Regions from separate parts of the Paenibacillus litoralis genome, predicted to be linked through region 2. Evidence: riboswitches for the same ligand, from Rfam matches in the RefSeq annotation. Region 2 holds a riboswitch; the other holds the start of a gene.
What was found. Region 2 has a riboswitch for thiamine pyrophosphate ahead of ACKGJP_RS26885 (ECF transporter S component). Riboswitches for the same ligand answer to the same signal wherever they lie in the genome.
Positions count from the first base shown of each region.

Region 1: another riboswitch for thiamine pyrophosphate. It lies ahead of thiS (sulfur carrier protein ThiS); the one in region 2 lies ahead of ACKGJP_RS26885 (ECF transporter S component).

Region 1 covers NZ_CP176395.1:7,168,828-7,176,860, reverse strand. Annotated here, with positions in the region: gene ACKGJP_RS30210 (glycosyl hydrolase family 18 protein) at 1-1,402, shown strand, start outside; gene ACKGJP_RS30205 (YgzB family protein) at 1,458-1,826, opposite strand; gene ACKGJP_RS30200 (nucleotidyltransferase-like protein) at 1,940-2,803, shown strand; TPP riboswitch at 2,842-2,983, shown strand; gene thiS (sulfur carrier protein ThiS) at 3,130-3,330, shown strand; gene ACKGJP_RS30190 (thiazole synthase) at 3,398-4,171, shown strand; gene ACKGJP_RS30185 (IclR family transcriptional regulator) at 4,242-5,024, opposite strand; gene ACKGJP_RS30180 (ABC transporter substrate-binding protein) at 5,459-6,742, shown strand; gene ACKGJP_RS30175 (carbohydrate ABC transporter permease) at 6,878-7,759, shown strand; gene ACKGJP_RS30170 (carbohydrate ABC transporter permease) at 7,756-8,033, shown strand, end outside.
Region 2 covers NZ_CP176395.1:6,344,949-6,352,981, reverse strand. Annotated here, with positions in the region: gene ACKGJP_RS26890 (FtsW/RodA/SpoVE family cell cycle protein) at 1-1,144, shown strand, start outside; TPP riboswitch at 1,197-1,302, shown strand; gene ACKGJP_RS26885 (ECF transporter S component) at 1,503-2,084, shown strand; gene ACKGJP_RS26880 (ABC transporter ATP-binding protein) at 2,111-3,631, shown strand; gene ACKGJP_RS26875 (energy-coupling factor transporter transmembrane component T family protein) at 3,636-4,439, shown strand; gene tenA (thiaminase II) at 4,486-5,151, shown strand; gene ACKGJP_RS26865 (immunoglobulin-like domain-containing protein) at 5,434-8,033, shown strand, end outside.

The DNA.
Region 1 (8,033 bases), 820 kb from region 2:
CCAGCTCACCGGACTCGTCAACGAGAAGCCGTTTACGCTCCGTTTTCCCGTAGAGAAGATCGATAATACGACATATGTGCCCGTTGATCCTCTATTAACCTATTACAAGCTGGAGATTCGGGAGTCCGCCGAAACCGGAGCCGTCATTCTTCACAAAGCGGGCGACGTTATCCAGTGGGGCAAAGCGGCCGCTTCGGCGAACAAGCCGGATAAGCTGCGCGCGATGCGTACGGAGCCTACCGTCAAAGCGCCGATAGCCGCCGACGTCAAGCAAGGCGAGGCGGTCATGCTGCTTGCGGACGAGAAGGATTGGTATAAGATTCAGCTGGCGAACGGGTACATCGGCTACATGAAGAAAAGCGAAGTGTCGCTCGATCGCGTCGAGACCATTCCGGTCCAAGAACGGAAGGAACCGAAGGCGCCATGGAAGCCGCTGGGCGGCAAAATCAATTTGACTTGGCAGCAGGTTTACAACAAAAATCCCGATACGTCCAAAATCGGCGCCATGCCGGGCCTGAACGTCATCAGCCCGCAGTGGTTCCATCTGGCCGACGGCGAGGGCAACTTGAAAAATAACGGCGACGCCGCTTTCGTCAAATGGGCGCATGCGCAGGGCTACCAGCTATGGGCTCTATTCTCGAACGGCTTCGAGCCGAAGCAGACGTCCGAGGCGCTCTCCACTTATGACAAGCGGATCAAAATGATCAAGCAGCTTGTCAGCTTCGCGCAAATGTATCAGATCGACGGCATCAACATCGACTTCGAGAACGTCTATCTGAAGGATAAAGCGAATGTCGTTCAGTTCGTACGCGAACTGACGCCTTTCCTGCACGAGCAGGGGCTGGTCGTGTCGATCGACGTAACGGTGAAAGACGGGTCGGAGGTGTATTCCCTCTTCATGGACCGGCGCGCCGTCGGCGAGGTGGTCGATTATATGATGGTCATGACGTACGACGAGCACTGGGCTTCCAGTCAGAAAGCCGGACCCGTCGCATCGCTGTCCTGGGTGGAGAAGGGCATTACGCAAATCATGAAGGAAGACGACGTCCCCGCATCCAAGCTGCTGCTAGGCGTTCCTTTTTACTCGCGCGTATGGACCGAGGAAACGAAGGACGGCAAAACGAAGGTCAGCTCCAAGGCCGTCGGGATGGACGTCATTCAGAAAACGATCAAAGACAAAAATCTTACGCCGACGTACGATCAGGAAGCCGGCAACAATTACGTGGAGTATAAAGAAGACGGCAAAACGATCAAAATCTGGATCGAAGACGCGGTTTCCATGAAGAGCAGGGCCGAGCTTGTCAAAAAGCACGATCTTGCCGGCATCGCCTCCTGGAGCCGGACATTCGAAACGCCCGATATTTGGAACGTAATCAAGGAAACCCTCGAGAAGAGGCCGTAACGCAAAAGCACCCGACAAGCGAGTTCATCGCGAGCGGGTGCTTTTTTTGAATGGCTTACTGTGAGGAATGCTGCGTCGCAGCCTCCGCCGTTTCTTTCGGCGCATGTGTCGGATCGAGCGTCAAAATCGTTTTGCAGAACATGCAGCGGTCGGTTTTGCCGAGCAGCTTCGTCGTTTTGCCGCATTCCGGGCATTCCAGCACGACTGCGCTCGTCGAGAGCATGCCTGCCCAGAAATAAACGGCCATGCTTGCAAATACGCTAATGAGCCCGAGGACAAGAAATATAGCGGCGATGACGCGACCGAACGTGCCCCACTCGAACACGATACCGGCCATGCCCAGTACCATAATCAGCAGGCCGAACATCGTCAGCAATAGGCCCCAAAGCCGAAATTCATTGACTTTACTTGATTTAAATAACATCCGTTTCCTCTTCTTCCATCAGAAAATGTGACTTTTCTCCCATTCGGCAGGAAAGTTGTGTTCGGTGTAGAAATGTACAGTATACAGAAATTAAGGCTACGACGGAGGCTGGCATGGACCGATTCAAAACCGAGCTCATCGAACGATTGAAAATGGAAGTACACGTCATGAGTGTGCTTCTGTACGAATATGAGACGGCGCATGGACCTATGACCGATCATTTCCATCGGCTGGTGCTGATCGTCTACGATCGGGAATTATGCACCGATAATCTATTTCATTATATAAAAGACGGAAGCCGTATACAAGAACGATGGCTGAAAGCGGACGAGCTGGAGAGCCTGGTTCAAGGTGAAGAGAACCGGAACACGATGGAGTGGATCGTACGAGGTGAAATCTTGTTGGATCGCAGAGGGGAGCTGGAGCATTTGCGTCACCGGCTGCTTGAATTTCCGGATCGGCTGCGCGAACGGAAGATGATGGCGGAGTTTGCCGCATTTTTACGAACGTATTCCAAAGCCAAGGATTACTTGCGCGAGGATCATGTCATGGATGCCTACAGCTGTGTAATGGCGGCTCTGCATCATTGGGCGCGAATCGTCATTATCGAGCACGGGAGCCATCCGGAGATGACGGTATGGGAGCAGGTTCACCGGATCAATCCGGGCGTGTACAAACTGTACGAGGAGCTGACCTCGAGCATGGAGACGCTCAGACAGCGCGTCGAGCTTGTGCTGCTGGCCTGCGAGTTTTCCGTCATGTCCAAAATGGAAAGCTGCTGTATGCCGCTGCTCCGTGCACTGAGCAGCCGGGAGGAGCCGTGGAGCTCCGCGGAGCTCCTGGCAATGCCAGAATTCAGCGACTTGCAGGAGTTGACGCTCTTGCTGAACAAGCTCGTCAAAAAGTCGCTCGTCAATGAAGTGGCCGTAGCGCTGACGGACGATTTTGCCGAGCTCGAAATCCGCTATACCAAATAGTTTGCCGTATGTGCTATACTATTGCTTATTGAATACTTTTTTACCACTAGGGGAGCCTGAACTGCCGGGCTGAGAACAGACGCCGTCTGAAACCCTTGGAACCTGAAAAGGCGCATAGCGGATTTCGCTTTTGTGCGCCGCCTGGATCATACCAGCGTAGGGAAGTGGTTATGCGTTTTTTTGGCGTGTAGCCCTTGAAGTCAACCCTATGCGGTTGGCTTTTTTTCGTTTCCGAAGAAAGCAAGGAGGTTCCCGAACGGCGGTTATTATTGCGCTGTTTCTCGATCCGGGAGCAAGTCCAGAGAAGACATGAAGGAGGGAACACCATGCAGCTTACCGTCAACGGGGAGCTTCGGGATGTGGAGAACGTAGGCACGGTCAGCGAGCTGCTCGCCGCATTCAAGCTTGAGCATAAAATTTTGGTCGTCGAACTGAACCGTACGATTATCGAACGTACCCATTATAGCGATACGAAGCTTCAAAACGGCGATCAAGTGGAAATCGTGCATTTTGTCGGCGGCGGATAAAGCGCGACATTTCGCTAGCAGAACAGGACATTATCAAACTACGGATAAATGAAGGAGAGCGCTAATCATGAAAGATCTTTTGAAAATCGGACCCTATGAATTTCAGTCCCGCCTGCTTCTCGGAACAGGCAAGTTTCCCGCTCTGGATATCCAGGGCAAAGCGGTTGAAGCATCCAAAACGGAAGTATTGACCTTCGCCATCCGCCGTCTTCCGATCGACAATCCGGATTCGCCTAATTTTCTCGAAACGCTGAACCTGAAGCAATATACGCTGCTGCCGAACACCGCCGGCGCTTATACGGTGGAGGAAGCCGTCCGTATCGCCCGTCTCGCCAAAGCCAGCGGGTTGTGCGACATGATCAAAGTGGAAGTGATCGGCGATCCGAAAACGCTGCTGCCCGATCCCGTAGGCACGCTTGAGGCGACTAAAATATTAGTGGACGAAGGGTTTATCGTTCTCCCGTATACGTCGGACGATCCGATTTTGGCCCGCAAGCTGCAGGAGGCGGGAGCGGCCGCAGTGATGCCGGGCGCTTCTCCGATCGGCTCCGGCCAAGGGATCATCAACCCGAACAATCTGCGCTTTATCATCGAAGAGGCCAAAGTGCCGATTATCGTGGACGCCGGAATCGGCGGACCGGCCGACGCGGCGCTTGCGATGGAGCTCGGAGCGGACGGCGTGCTGCTCAACACGGCTGTGTCGCTTGCACAAGATCCCGTTCTTATGGCCGAAGCGTTCAAGCTTGCGGTAGAAGCGGGACGCAAAGGCTTCCTGGCTGGACGCATTCCGAAGAAGCGTTATGCTTCCGCCAGCAGCCCGGTCGAAGGCATGATCGAATAAACGATAATGTAAAAAAAGCTGTTTGAACCGCGAAGGATGCGGATTCAAACAGCTTTTTTGCTTTTGGACGTCAAGCTTCCACCTGCTGCGGAAATCCAAGCCGTCGGGAAATGTCCTGAGCGGCTTGATTCACCAGCGCGCCTAACGCTGGAATCTGCTGGATCGGCATATCCGTGCGAAGTCCCGTTATGCTGATCGCAGCTTTGAGCTGCTTGGTGTGATCGAAAATGGCGGAACCGATGCAGCGGATGCCGAGCTCTCCCTCTTCATCCTCAGTGGAGTACCCTTGCTTGCGGATGACGTCAAGCGCTTTTTTGAAATCGGCCGCATTCGTAATCGTATTTTCGGTCTTCTGGGGCATGCCTCTCGTTTCGAGAATTTGATCGAGCCGGTCGTCAGGGATATAGGCCGCCATAGCTTTGCCCACTCCGGAGGCGTGCAGCGGAAGTCTTTGCCCTACATAGGTGGAGAACTTAACGAATTTCCCGCTCTCCACTTTCTCCAAGTACATGGCTTCGCCGTTGTCCAGGACGGCTAAATGCACGGTAAATCCGGTTTCCCGAAGCAGCTTGTCCATAAGGGGACGGGCGAGTTCACGGATCTCGATTTTGCTGAGTTGGGTGAGGCCTATAGTAAGGAACTTGGTCCCAAGCTTGTATTTGCCGTCTTCCGTTTTCGTGATGTATTCATGATGGTCGAGCGTATTCAGAATGAAGAAAACGCTCGTCTTCGGAATGTCGACCATTTTGCATAGCTCGCTGACGCCGATCGGTTCATCGTGCTTGAACAACGTCTCGATTATGGCAATGGCTTTCTCCAAAGCAGGAACGGTGTATTTTTTTGACGTGTCCATACTTTCACCTCAATATCGTTCTGCTGTCCGCTGGCGTAAGCTCCTATGTCTCGCGGGTACGGACATGCGGTGACAACGTTTTCACCCTGATCTAGTATAGCACCTTCTGGTTTACTTCTCAAAAAAACAAACACCAGTTTTCCTGTTAAACAAATATTCACAAAATGGTGGAGAATGATACCGAATTGATCGGAAAGTTTAGGAAATGGTTTGCGATAGGATGAGGAATAACATGTATTTTCTAAAACATCGTTTAAAAAACAGAGGATTTTAAACTGATTTCACAAATAATAGCACGACAATATGAATTTGAAAACGCTTCATTGACAAAAAGACCAAAAATAGCTATAGTTTATCATGTAATTTATAAACGTTGTTTAACATACAAAACAAATCTATGCAACGCGAACAACAACTTCGGGAGGTCACCAACCATGGGAACAAGCAAGGTATTAAAACTCGGCGCTTCCGCTCTGACGGTAGCTGCACTGCTCGCAGGCTGCGGCGGAAAGGATAATGCATCCTCCTCGGGCTCGTCCAAATCATCCGACTCCGTCACGCTTTCGATGACGTTCGCGGAATCGCTGTTTGCCGGAATTCATGAGGATTTGATCAAGGAGTTCCAAACCAAATACCCGAACATCAAGGTTAAAGCGGAGACGCTGCCGGACGGCGTTATCTACGATTCGCTCCGGACGAAAATTTCGACCGGCGAAGTGCCCGATCTGTATCAAATCAACATCGGTCACGTGACGACGGATATGGCCAATAAGGGCGGGTATATTTATGATTTGAGCTCCCTGGAGTCGAGCAAAAACTACGCCGATTCGATTCGCAAGGCGACGACGTTGGACGGAAAAACAGCGTTGTTCTCGCTCGGCGTTGGCGTAATGGGCTTTACGTATGACAAGAAAGCGTTTGCAGATGCCGGCTACTCGGCGCCGCCCAAAACGTGGGACGAGCTGCTCGACCTCGGCAAAAAGCTCAAGGCCAAGGGGAAAGACCTTCTTGTGTATTCTTCCAAATGGGAGACCGGTATCGCTAACGTGTTCCACTGGACGTTCGGGGCGAAAGCGGTTAGCGATGAAGCGTTCAAGAAAGCTTACTTATCCAATAGCATCGATTTCAGCAAGTCCGAAAACCGCGCATTGGTAGAAGAGGGCTTCAAGAAGTTTAAGGAATTGAATCAGTACGTGCGTACGGGAAGCTTCACGAACGAATACTCCGTTGCCCAGCAGGCGTTTGCAAATGGGGAAGCGGCTATGCTCATGGGCGGTACTTGGGAAGCGGGGGCTTTGCGGAAGCTTGCGCCGAAGATGGATATGGGCTTCATGAACCTGCCATACTTGTCCGAAGACAAAAATCCGTACATCTTCGTTCCGGAGGACGGCATTGCCATCAATGCGAAGGGCAGAAACGTAGAAGCCGCCAAAACCTTTTTGAACTGGCTCTTCAGCAAGGATACGTATGCGAAAATTCAGGAGACCAAAGGCACGTTCTCCGCGCAAACCGGTGTCGGCAAGCTTGACGAATCGTACAAAGACGTACCGAAGTGGCTGGAAACGAACCGGGTCGTTTCGTTCGCGAATACGGGCCCGATCCCTAGCGCAACTTGGGTAGCCTTAGGGAATGCGGCACAGGAATACTCCTTTAAGGACGATTTGAACAAGGCGGTCGACAAATTCATCGCCGAATACGATAAAACGAAAACGAAATAGGGTGGAGCACGTCACCGTAAAGGGACGTTAGGACGAAGCGGGGGCCGCGAACTGCCGCCGCCTCTTCGTCCATTTCCATTCCGAGTAAAGATAGCGCGGGAGCCAACAAATTTGAAGCGATAAAGGGGCTAGGCTATGCAGAAGAAGATGTTCATGACAGGCGTGATCTTTATCCTTCCAATAACGGTCATACTGGGCGTATTTCTGTTTTTTCCGATCCTTCAGTCGGTCTACTATAGCTTTACCGATTGGAAAGGGGTAGGCGCTTACAAGTTTATCGGTCTGGACAACTATATCGATATTTTCAAAAGCGAGGATTTTACGAAAGCGCTGAACAGGACGCTGTTTATCGGCGTGACGACGGCGTGCTTGGCCAATGTGTTCGGCTTGCTGCTGGCTATTCTGCTCGACCAGAAGCTGAAAACGAAGACGCTTCTCCGGTCATTATTTTACATTCCCAATATTATTCCGATTGTCGTTGCCGCATTTGTTTGGCGTTATATGCTAGACGCTAATACGGGCTTGATCAACGTTACGCTCAGCAAGCTGCTGGGGGATAAACAAACGATTCCTTGGATCGATTCCCCTGACTATGTCGTCTATTCCCTTATTTTCATTACGGTATGGCAGATGATGGGGCCGATCATTATCGTGTATCTTGCGGCATTGCAAGGCGTTCCCCATGAGATAAAGGAAGCGGCCATGATTGACGGCTCTTCCAGTTGGAGACAGTTCTTCTCCATTACATTGCCGATGATTGCGCCTGGCATTACGGTTAACGTACTGATCGGCTTGGCGAACGGCATCCGGATTTTCGACCTTCCGTTTGCTTTGACCGGAGGCGGTCCTGCGTATTCGAGCGAAACGCTCGCCATTCGCATATACCGCTATGCGTTCCAATCGACCGAGTTTGCTTACGGGATGGCGGCTTCCTTCGTATTGACGGCGGTCGCGCTGATTATTACGATCTTTTTCGTATCGCTTTCCCGTAAATACGAGGAGGGGGCTCATTCATGAAGAAATTGCGCCGCGGGTCATTCGAGCTTTTCTCCATATGTCTGGCTTTAATCGTATCCATACCGCTCTACGTCATTATTATCAACACGTTCAAAACGCATCAGCAAATCGCGACCAAACCGCTGGCGTTCCCGGATTTCAGCGTAGGATTCGGCAATATTGTTTCGGCGTTCGAGAAAATGGACATCGTGCGTTCCTACGGCGTTACGTTCTTGATCGGCGGGATCACGCTGTTTTTTGCCGTAAGCTTGTCCGCTCTGGCCGCTTATTCCGT
Region 2 (8,033 bases):
ATTGCTGGCCATGCTATCGATCGTAGTAAGCGGGAGCTGGCTTAACGATGCGCTGTTCGTCAATAAGCTGAAGGCCCAGCTGGCAGGCGTCTTCGTGCTCGCGGGCGTTGCGCTTTTCGATTACCGCAAGCTGCTCCGCTACACCTGGCACCTCTATGCAGGAGCGATCCTGCTGATCGTAATGACGGCGTGGAGCAGCGGCACGGTAAACGGCGTCCCGCATCTCGAGCTGCCTTTCAACTCCATGCGTATCGACGTTTCTTTTTTTGCTGCCGTCTTGCTTTTGATTGCGGTAAGCGGACAGATTGCGGGCACGAGGGTAAAGGATACCGTATTCCCGGCTTCGGGCGAATCAAGTAAGGGCTCCCGGGATGGAATCTCCGGATCGGAGCCGCTTATGCGCATTCAAATTCCGCGCTTCGCCAAAGAGTGGGCGCTGTATGCGGACGGACTGCTGTGGAAGCTGCTATGGTTCGTTGTCATACCGTTTATGGGGTTATTTCAGATTCGTTCGTTTTCGGCCTTGTTCGTTTACGCAACGGGACTGATTTTGCTTTTGGTTTGCTCGCGCATGAAGGAGCGGTTCGCGCTGATCGGCCTAACGGCGGCCTGCTGTACAGTCGGCTTGGCAGCCGGAGGCTCTTATGGACTGCAGAGACTGAAGGCGTTTTTCGGCAATGATCCCGACGCCTCCTTTTACACGAAGAAATCGTTGTTCTTGATCGAGCAGGGCGGACTATGGGGACAAGGCTTCGCACACGGTGTAAAGGGGATTCCCGCCGTCCATGCGGAGCTGATTTTTCCATATCTGGTTTATGCCCTCGGCTGGGCGGCAGGCGCAATCGTCGTCGCTGCGGCCGTGATGCTCGCACTGCGCTTTCTGCAAGCCGCGGGGCGGACTACCGATTCATTCGGGAAAATGCTGGCCGCGGTCGTTATCGCTTACTTTTCGATTCACTTCTTCTGGAATTTCCTGATGGCGATCGGCTTGCTGCCGATTATCGGGCTGGGGTTACCGTTTATCAGCTACGGCGGATCGAGCTCGATTACCGAGGCGCTGCTGATGGGTCTTTTTCTCAGCGTTTACCGGCTTGGACGCAAGCCTGCGGCGAATGACCCGGCATTCGGCAGGACGGAAGCGTGACGGGCGGGTTACAACTTGAATGTTGACTTTTGACAAATGCGTGCTAATATAAAACTGTCACTAGGGGAGCCAAAGCGGCTGAGACTGGATCGCAAGATCCTAGACCCTCTGAACCTGATCTGGTTAGAACCAGCGTAGGGAAGTGGAAGAACGGTTCCTTGAACCGGTTGCCGCGCGGCATCGACTTTCCGCCACTCCTTTACGGGGTGGCTTTTTTGTTTTAGTCCCCCTCGTAAGGTAAGGAGTAAGCTTCTGAGGACACGCCTCATACGGTGAGGCGTCTAGTGGCAATTCATAAAGTCCGGGCTCCGGAACGGGAGCCGGCTGGACATTTTAGAAGAAAAGGGAGTGCAGGACGATGGGAAAAGGTCTTAAGTTGGCAGATATTTTGGTGACGGTTGTGATCGCCGTTGTGTTCGGGATCGTCTATAAGCTGTGGGGACCGCTCTATGATGCGGCCAAACCGTTCGGTATCCGTTTGGAGGAGCTCATCTACGGGATGTGGTTTATTGCCGGAACGGTAGCGGCATTGCTGATTCGCAAGCCCGGCGTCGCGCTTTTGGCCGAGGTGGCGGCTGCGTCGGCGGAGCTTGTTACCGGCTCGCAATACGGCGTATCCGTGCTGCTGTCCGGCCTGCTGCAAGGCTTATTCGCGGAGCTGGCATTTGCCGCCTTCGGGTACAAAAGGTTTACGATAGGCGTCGCCTCGCTCGCCGCGATCGGCTCCAGCGTCGGTTCGCTTATTATGGATTTCTACAATAATTACATTACCGATCTGTCGGCATGGAATTTGACCCTTATGATCGGAGCCAGGACGATCGGTTCGATCGTCATCTGCGGCTTTTTCGCTTACTATCTCGTCAAGGCTCTTGAGGCTACCGGCGTGACGAAGCAGCTGCGTCCCGTATCCAAGGAAGATTACAACGCGCTGGACCATTAAATTTGGAAAGCCGAGGAGAATGACAGATGATTACGGAAGCAGGCGTCAAACAGCTGCGACTGAAATTTCCCGGCGACGAAGGCTTGCTGTTCCGCGACCTGTCTTTTGAGGTAGGCCAAGGGGAGAAGGTACTGCTGCTCGGTCCGAGCGGATGCGGCAAATCGACGCTCCTTCAAGTGCTGACAGGCATCATCCCCCGATCGGTGGAAGTGCCGATGAAGCACGAGGACATTACGCTCCCTTCGTCATGGGGGTATGTGTTTCAAGATCCCGATACGCAGTTCTGCATGCCTTTCGTAGATGAAGAGCTGGCTTTCGTGCTCGAAAACCTGCAGGTTCCGCGCGCGGAGATGCCGCAGCGGATTCGGCATTACCTGGAGCTTGCCGGTTTGCGGCTGGATGATATCCATACGCCGATCAACGCGCTTTCCCAAGGCATGAAGCAGCGTCTGGCGATCGCTTCCGTTCTCGCCCTTGAGCCTGACGTGCTGTTTCTCGACGAACCGACCGCACTCCTTGATCCGGAAGGGACCGAGCAAGTTTGGGAAACGATTAAGGCGGTCGGCCGCGATAAAACGGTGCTCATCGTCGAACACAAGATCGACAGCATCGTCGATTTTGTCGATAGGGTCGTCCTGTTCGACGACCAAGGCAGAATCCTGGGGGACGGCGGGAAAAACGAAGTGTTCGACCGCTACAAGCAGCAACTGATCGATTACGGCATTTGGTATCCCGGCGTCTGGGACGATTATTCGGCGCGGCATCCCCAGCCAGAGGCTGAGCCGCTTCTGCCGGCTTCGGGCAATCCGCTTCTTTCGCTGGACGCGTTTGCCGGTTACCGGGGAAAAACCGAAAAGCTGTTCGTGCAAAAGGCCGACGTTCGTCCGGGAGAGTGGATCACCGTCGTTGGACATAACGGCGCGGGCAAAAGCACGCTGCTGCTGTCGCTGATGCAGCTCATCCGAACGTCCGGCAGCTACAAGGTGAACGGGCGGGATGCGGCACAGGTTGACGATCTTGCTTCACAGCTCGCGTACGTCTTTCAGAACCCGGAATTTCAATTCGTCACCAACTCCGTCTATGACGAGGTCGCCTATACGCTCCGGCTTGACAGGCTTCCGGAGAAGGAGGTCGCGGAGAAGACGAAGCGGCTCCTCGGTTTGTTCGAACTGACGGGGAAGTCCGCGCAGCATCCGTATTTGCTGTCGATGGGCCAGAAGCGCAGACTGAGCGTCGCCTGCGCTATCGTGAAGGAGCAGCCGGTTCTGCTGCTGGACGAACCGACCTTCGGCCAGGATGCCAAAAACACGTTCGCCATGCTCGAAAAGCTGGAGGAATGGCGGCGGCACGGAACGACGATCGTTATGGTGACGCATGATAGGGAAATCGTCGACCGTTTTGCCACGCGAATATGGACGGTCGCAGGCGGCAAGCTCGCTTCGGACTGCTTGGCGAGCCCGAGACGAGAGAAGGAAGGGCAGCCCGCCGATGCATGCGCCGGGACTGTCCGCTCAAGCGAAGCTCCCGCCGGAATAGGGAGGGGCTGAACCGATGCAGATCGATTTCACCTACCGGGAAACGTGGCTGCACCGCGGCAATCCCGCACTTAAGCTGCTGCTGTTCATCGTCCTTTTCGTGTATGCGATGTTCGTCCATAATCTCGATACCCTCGTTTACATGACGTTGTTTCATCTCGCGCTGCTTCTTCTTTTCTCGGGACACCCGCTGCGGAGGCTGCTGTTGTATATGTCGCCGTTTTTGCTCATTTTCGTGTCCAGCGCGTTGTCCATGACCTTATTCGGCAAAGGAACGACGCTCTGGTTCGAGTGGGGACTGGTTTCGGTGACGAAGGAAAGCTTTTTCCGCGGCGTGCATCTCGGCTTCCGGGCGCTTGATTTTGCCGTACTCGGGTTGACGTTCGCCTTGACGACGAGGCCGGTCTACCTGTTCTATTCGCTCATGCAGCAAGCGAAGCTGCCGCCGAAATACGCGTACAGCTTCATGGCTTCGATCCGGCTTATTCCGCTGCTGCTCGAGGAACTGCAGACGCTGCGCTATGCGCTCAAGGTACGCGGCATCCGGCGGCAGCGAGGCTTGGGGGGATTGTACCGGAAGCTGAAGGCATATGCGGTTCCGCTGCTCGCGCAGAGCATTCGGCGGGCGCAACGGATCGCCGTGGCGATGGAGGCCAAGCGCTTCTCGGAAGCCAAGCGGCGAACGTATTACTACGAGCTGAGCTTGTCGCGGACCGATATCCTTGCGATCATCGTGTATTCGGCTATTGCGGCCGTGGCGATCGGACTGAGCGGGTACGCTCCCGTTTTTGACATGACGGACGTTAGAATGATCGGGTAGAACCGGCAAACTTACAGAGATTCACACTTAGGAGGTTGGATGCAGCATGACGACATTTTCCAAGCAGGTACGGCAAGAGGCCGATGATATTTGGCAGGCAAGCTTCGATCATCCGTTCGTAACCGGCATCGCCGACGGCACGCTGCCGATCGAGGCGTTCCGCTACTACGTGATGCAGGATGCTTACTATTTGTCGCAGTTCGCCCGCGTGCAGGCGCTGGGAGCCGCCAAAGCGGACGATTTGTTTACGACGAACCGGATGGCGGTGCATGCGCAAGGTACATATGGCGCCGAGCTGTCGCTGCACGAGAAGTTTTCCAAGCTGCTGGACATAACCGATGAAGAAAAAGCTTCGTTCGAACCGGCGCCTACCGCCTATGCTTATACGTCGCACATGTATAGGGCTGCGTATACGGGGCATCTCGGCGATGTGATCGCGGCGATTCTGCCGTGTTACTGGCTCTATTATGAGATCGGCGAGCGGTTGAAGGGCTCGAAGCCCGGCCATCCGATTTATCAGGAATGGATCGACGCCTACGGCGGCGAATGGTTCGGGGAGCTCGTCAAGGAGCAGATCGAACGGTTTGACGAGATTGCGGCAAAAATATCGGACGCGGACCGCGAGCGGATGAAGCGTCATTTCCTGATCAGCAGCCGTTATGAGCTGATGTTCTGGGAAATGGCTTACCGCCAGGAGAAGTGGCCGGTGTAGCGGCTTACCGCCGGAATTGCCAGGAATGTTTAGAAGAATCTTCGACTCCGCCAGGTATGGGGGGACGAAGGTTCTTTTTTTTGATCGTTCCGGCCGGAGGGAGCTTTCATTCTTAGGGTACGGATCTCGATAGGACGGCAGTCTCGACAAAATGCATCACTATCTCTATTGAAATTGTCGATTTTATATTAATCTTATCCTATTAGGTCGAAAGTTGCGGTATAATCGAAGGAAAACGAGAAGGAATTATTTCTCAGTCCATGTTAAGGAAGGATGCAAGCGATGAGTGGGGAGAGAGCTCGGACCATTCGCGGCAACATGCTGCTAATGCTGCTTGTACTGGGCGTCGTTATCGGCGCCGCCGGCGGTCTATATACTAACAAGGCGGAAGCCTATGGGGGATGGCATATCGAAGCGGACGGCGATTCGCAGTTCGCGGAAGAAACTTACCGAACGTTGTCGGCAGGGCCGGGACACGTCGTCGGAATTAAAAATGACGGCACGCTGTGGACGTGGGGGACTAACCGTTACGGGGAGCTGGGGATCGGGCAAACGGATGCTTCGGCCCATCCTGAACCCGCAATGGTAACGGGCTTTCCCTCGGGGACCCGGTTCATCGACGCGGCCGCCGGCGGGGATTTGGATCCCGACGGCAACCCAAGGGGGTTTACGATAGCGCTCGACGCGAACGGGCAAGTTTGGGCATGGGGATATAACGGAGACGGACGGCTTGGACTCGGTACCGAAGCCGCTTCCGATACCGAGGATAGAGATGCGCCTGCCAAACTCGCGTCCGATGAGCTTGCCCCACGCGGCGGCTTCGGTCCAAAAGTAACGGGCGTATACGCTGGCAGCGATTTTGCCGGCGCGGTGACGGTTGGATACGGAGACGGTTTTCTCACCGATCTGTACACGTGGGGAAATGCGGCCGACGGCCGGCTTGGCAGGACGGTGCAGGCTCTATTTTCGGATTCTCCGGGCTGGGTGGGAGGAATTCCTCGGAACATGGAGATTATCGATGCAGCTTTTGGCGACGGCCACGCGTTAGTGTTTCAAGAGAGTCATGAGGGGCAGTTTGTAATAGGGTGGGGCAGAAACGACAAAGGGCAGCTAGGCCTTGAAACTTCCGAGAGCCGGGAGACGCCGGTCGTTCTTGTTTCTTCTTCCACCAGCATCATTCCGCTGCAAAATGACGACCGTATCCGTAGCATTGCTGCAGGGTCCGAATACAGCGCATTGCTCCTTGGCACTTCCGTCGACGGGGTGGAGGAAGATGCGGTTTGGACTTGGGGAGCCAATGACGCAGGCCAGATCGGGAACCGGGAGATTTCCCCGGGAAGAGCATGGCCGCAAGAGGTATTCACTAAAGACAAGATTAGCGCCATTACCGCCGGTCCGGACTATATGCTGGCTGCCGTAAGGGAAGGCAGCGACGAATACAAGCTTTACGGCTGGGGCGACAATACGAAAGGCAAGCTCGGGAATGCGTCCAATGAGAATCCGTTGGAAGCCGGTCCGGTGGTAACCATTTCCAATCAAAGGTTTGCGGCTCTTGCGGCCGGTCTGACTTTTGCGTTTGCGCAGGAAAGCGAAACGGACAAGCTGTATGGTTGGGGAGCGAACGATCTCGGGCAGCTGGGCAACGGCCGTACGGATACAGGATCCGTAGCGCATGCGGTCATTCCCGTATCCAAGCATGGAGCGGTGTTCGAGAGCGGCGCGATGAAAGGGTACGGGGAACAGGTGCCGTTATCCTTCCATTATACGGCGGACTACCGGAAACCGGAGAATGCTCCGCTAGTGATCCGCTGGCCGGAGAGCTTCTATTGGAACGGCACTTCAGGTACGGCATTTGCGGTTACGGCAAACGGCGCGCCGCTCGAGGTTTCTTCACCGATAGCCGTTGATGCGGGCAATAGAACGATTGCGATTCCGCTTGCGGAAGCGATAGAACCGGGTATGGCTGTGGCGATTACTTCGCTGGCCGAGGGCTTTACGCTTCCGTCCGGCGCCGGCGATTATGCGTTCTATCTCTCGGCTTCTTCGCAGGCTCATGCCTATGCCGTCATGAGTCTTTCCGATATCGAAATCTTAAACGTGTCCGCAAGCAGCTACCGCTGGGAAGCGAACGACGTTCAGTACCATATCGAATTTTTCCAGAGAGGCGACGTTCCGGACGAGCGGTTGCTGGTCTCGTTCCCCGGAGAAATGGACGAAACTACGCATACTTATATGAACGGCCGGCCAATAAATGCCAGTGCCGACGGCTGGCTGTACATAAGCAACCCGGAGGCAACCAAAGGAAATAAAGCCGTATTGGACATCTCCGGGGTGACCAATCCGTATAATTCCGAATGGTTTTTGCCGGGCGCAGGAGAGCCGGATTCGGCGTCCGTCACGTTGAAATATGAGACTTCGTCTGCAGAAAGCCGTTATCCGATATCGTTCTGGACGCAATCCGATGCCGCCGTCACGCTGAATAACGGCGCGACCGTGACCGGATCCCCGAATGTGAAAGTCAATCTGACGATGGAGAATATCGCAGATTTCCGTATGCGGCTCTCGTACGACGGCATTCATTGGCCCGGGGGGTGGATGGATGCGGCGAACGAAACGAAATTGTCCTTCCCGGATACGACCGTGGGGCTGAAAACCGTTTTTGTTCAGCTTGAACACAAAACCGAACCGCTCCCTAAACCGGATCTGTTCTCCGCCTCCATTTTCCTGACATCATCCGCTTTTCCAGACGGTTTATCGATCGAGGCCGGCGGAGCACCCGTTCGTACGGTAGAGACGTTCGAGCAAGGAAGGACGGTGTACACGCTTAACCTGGAACATGCATTCGGCTTGCCGGTCTCCATCGCGCCGCAGCTGAAGGCGGG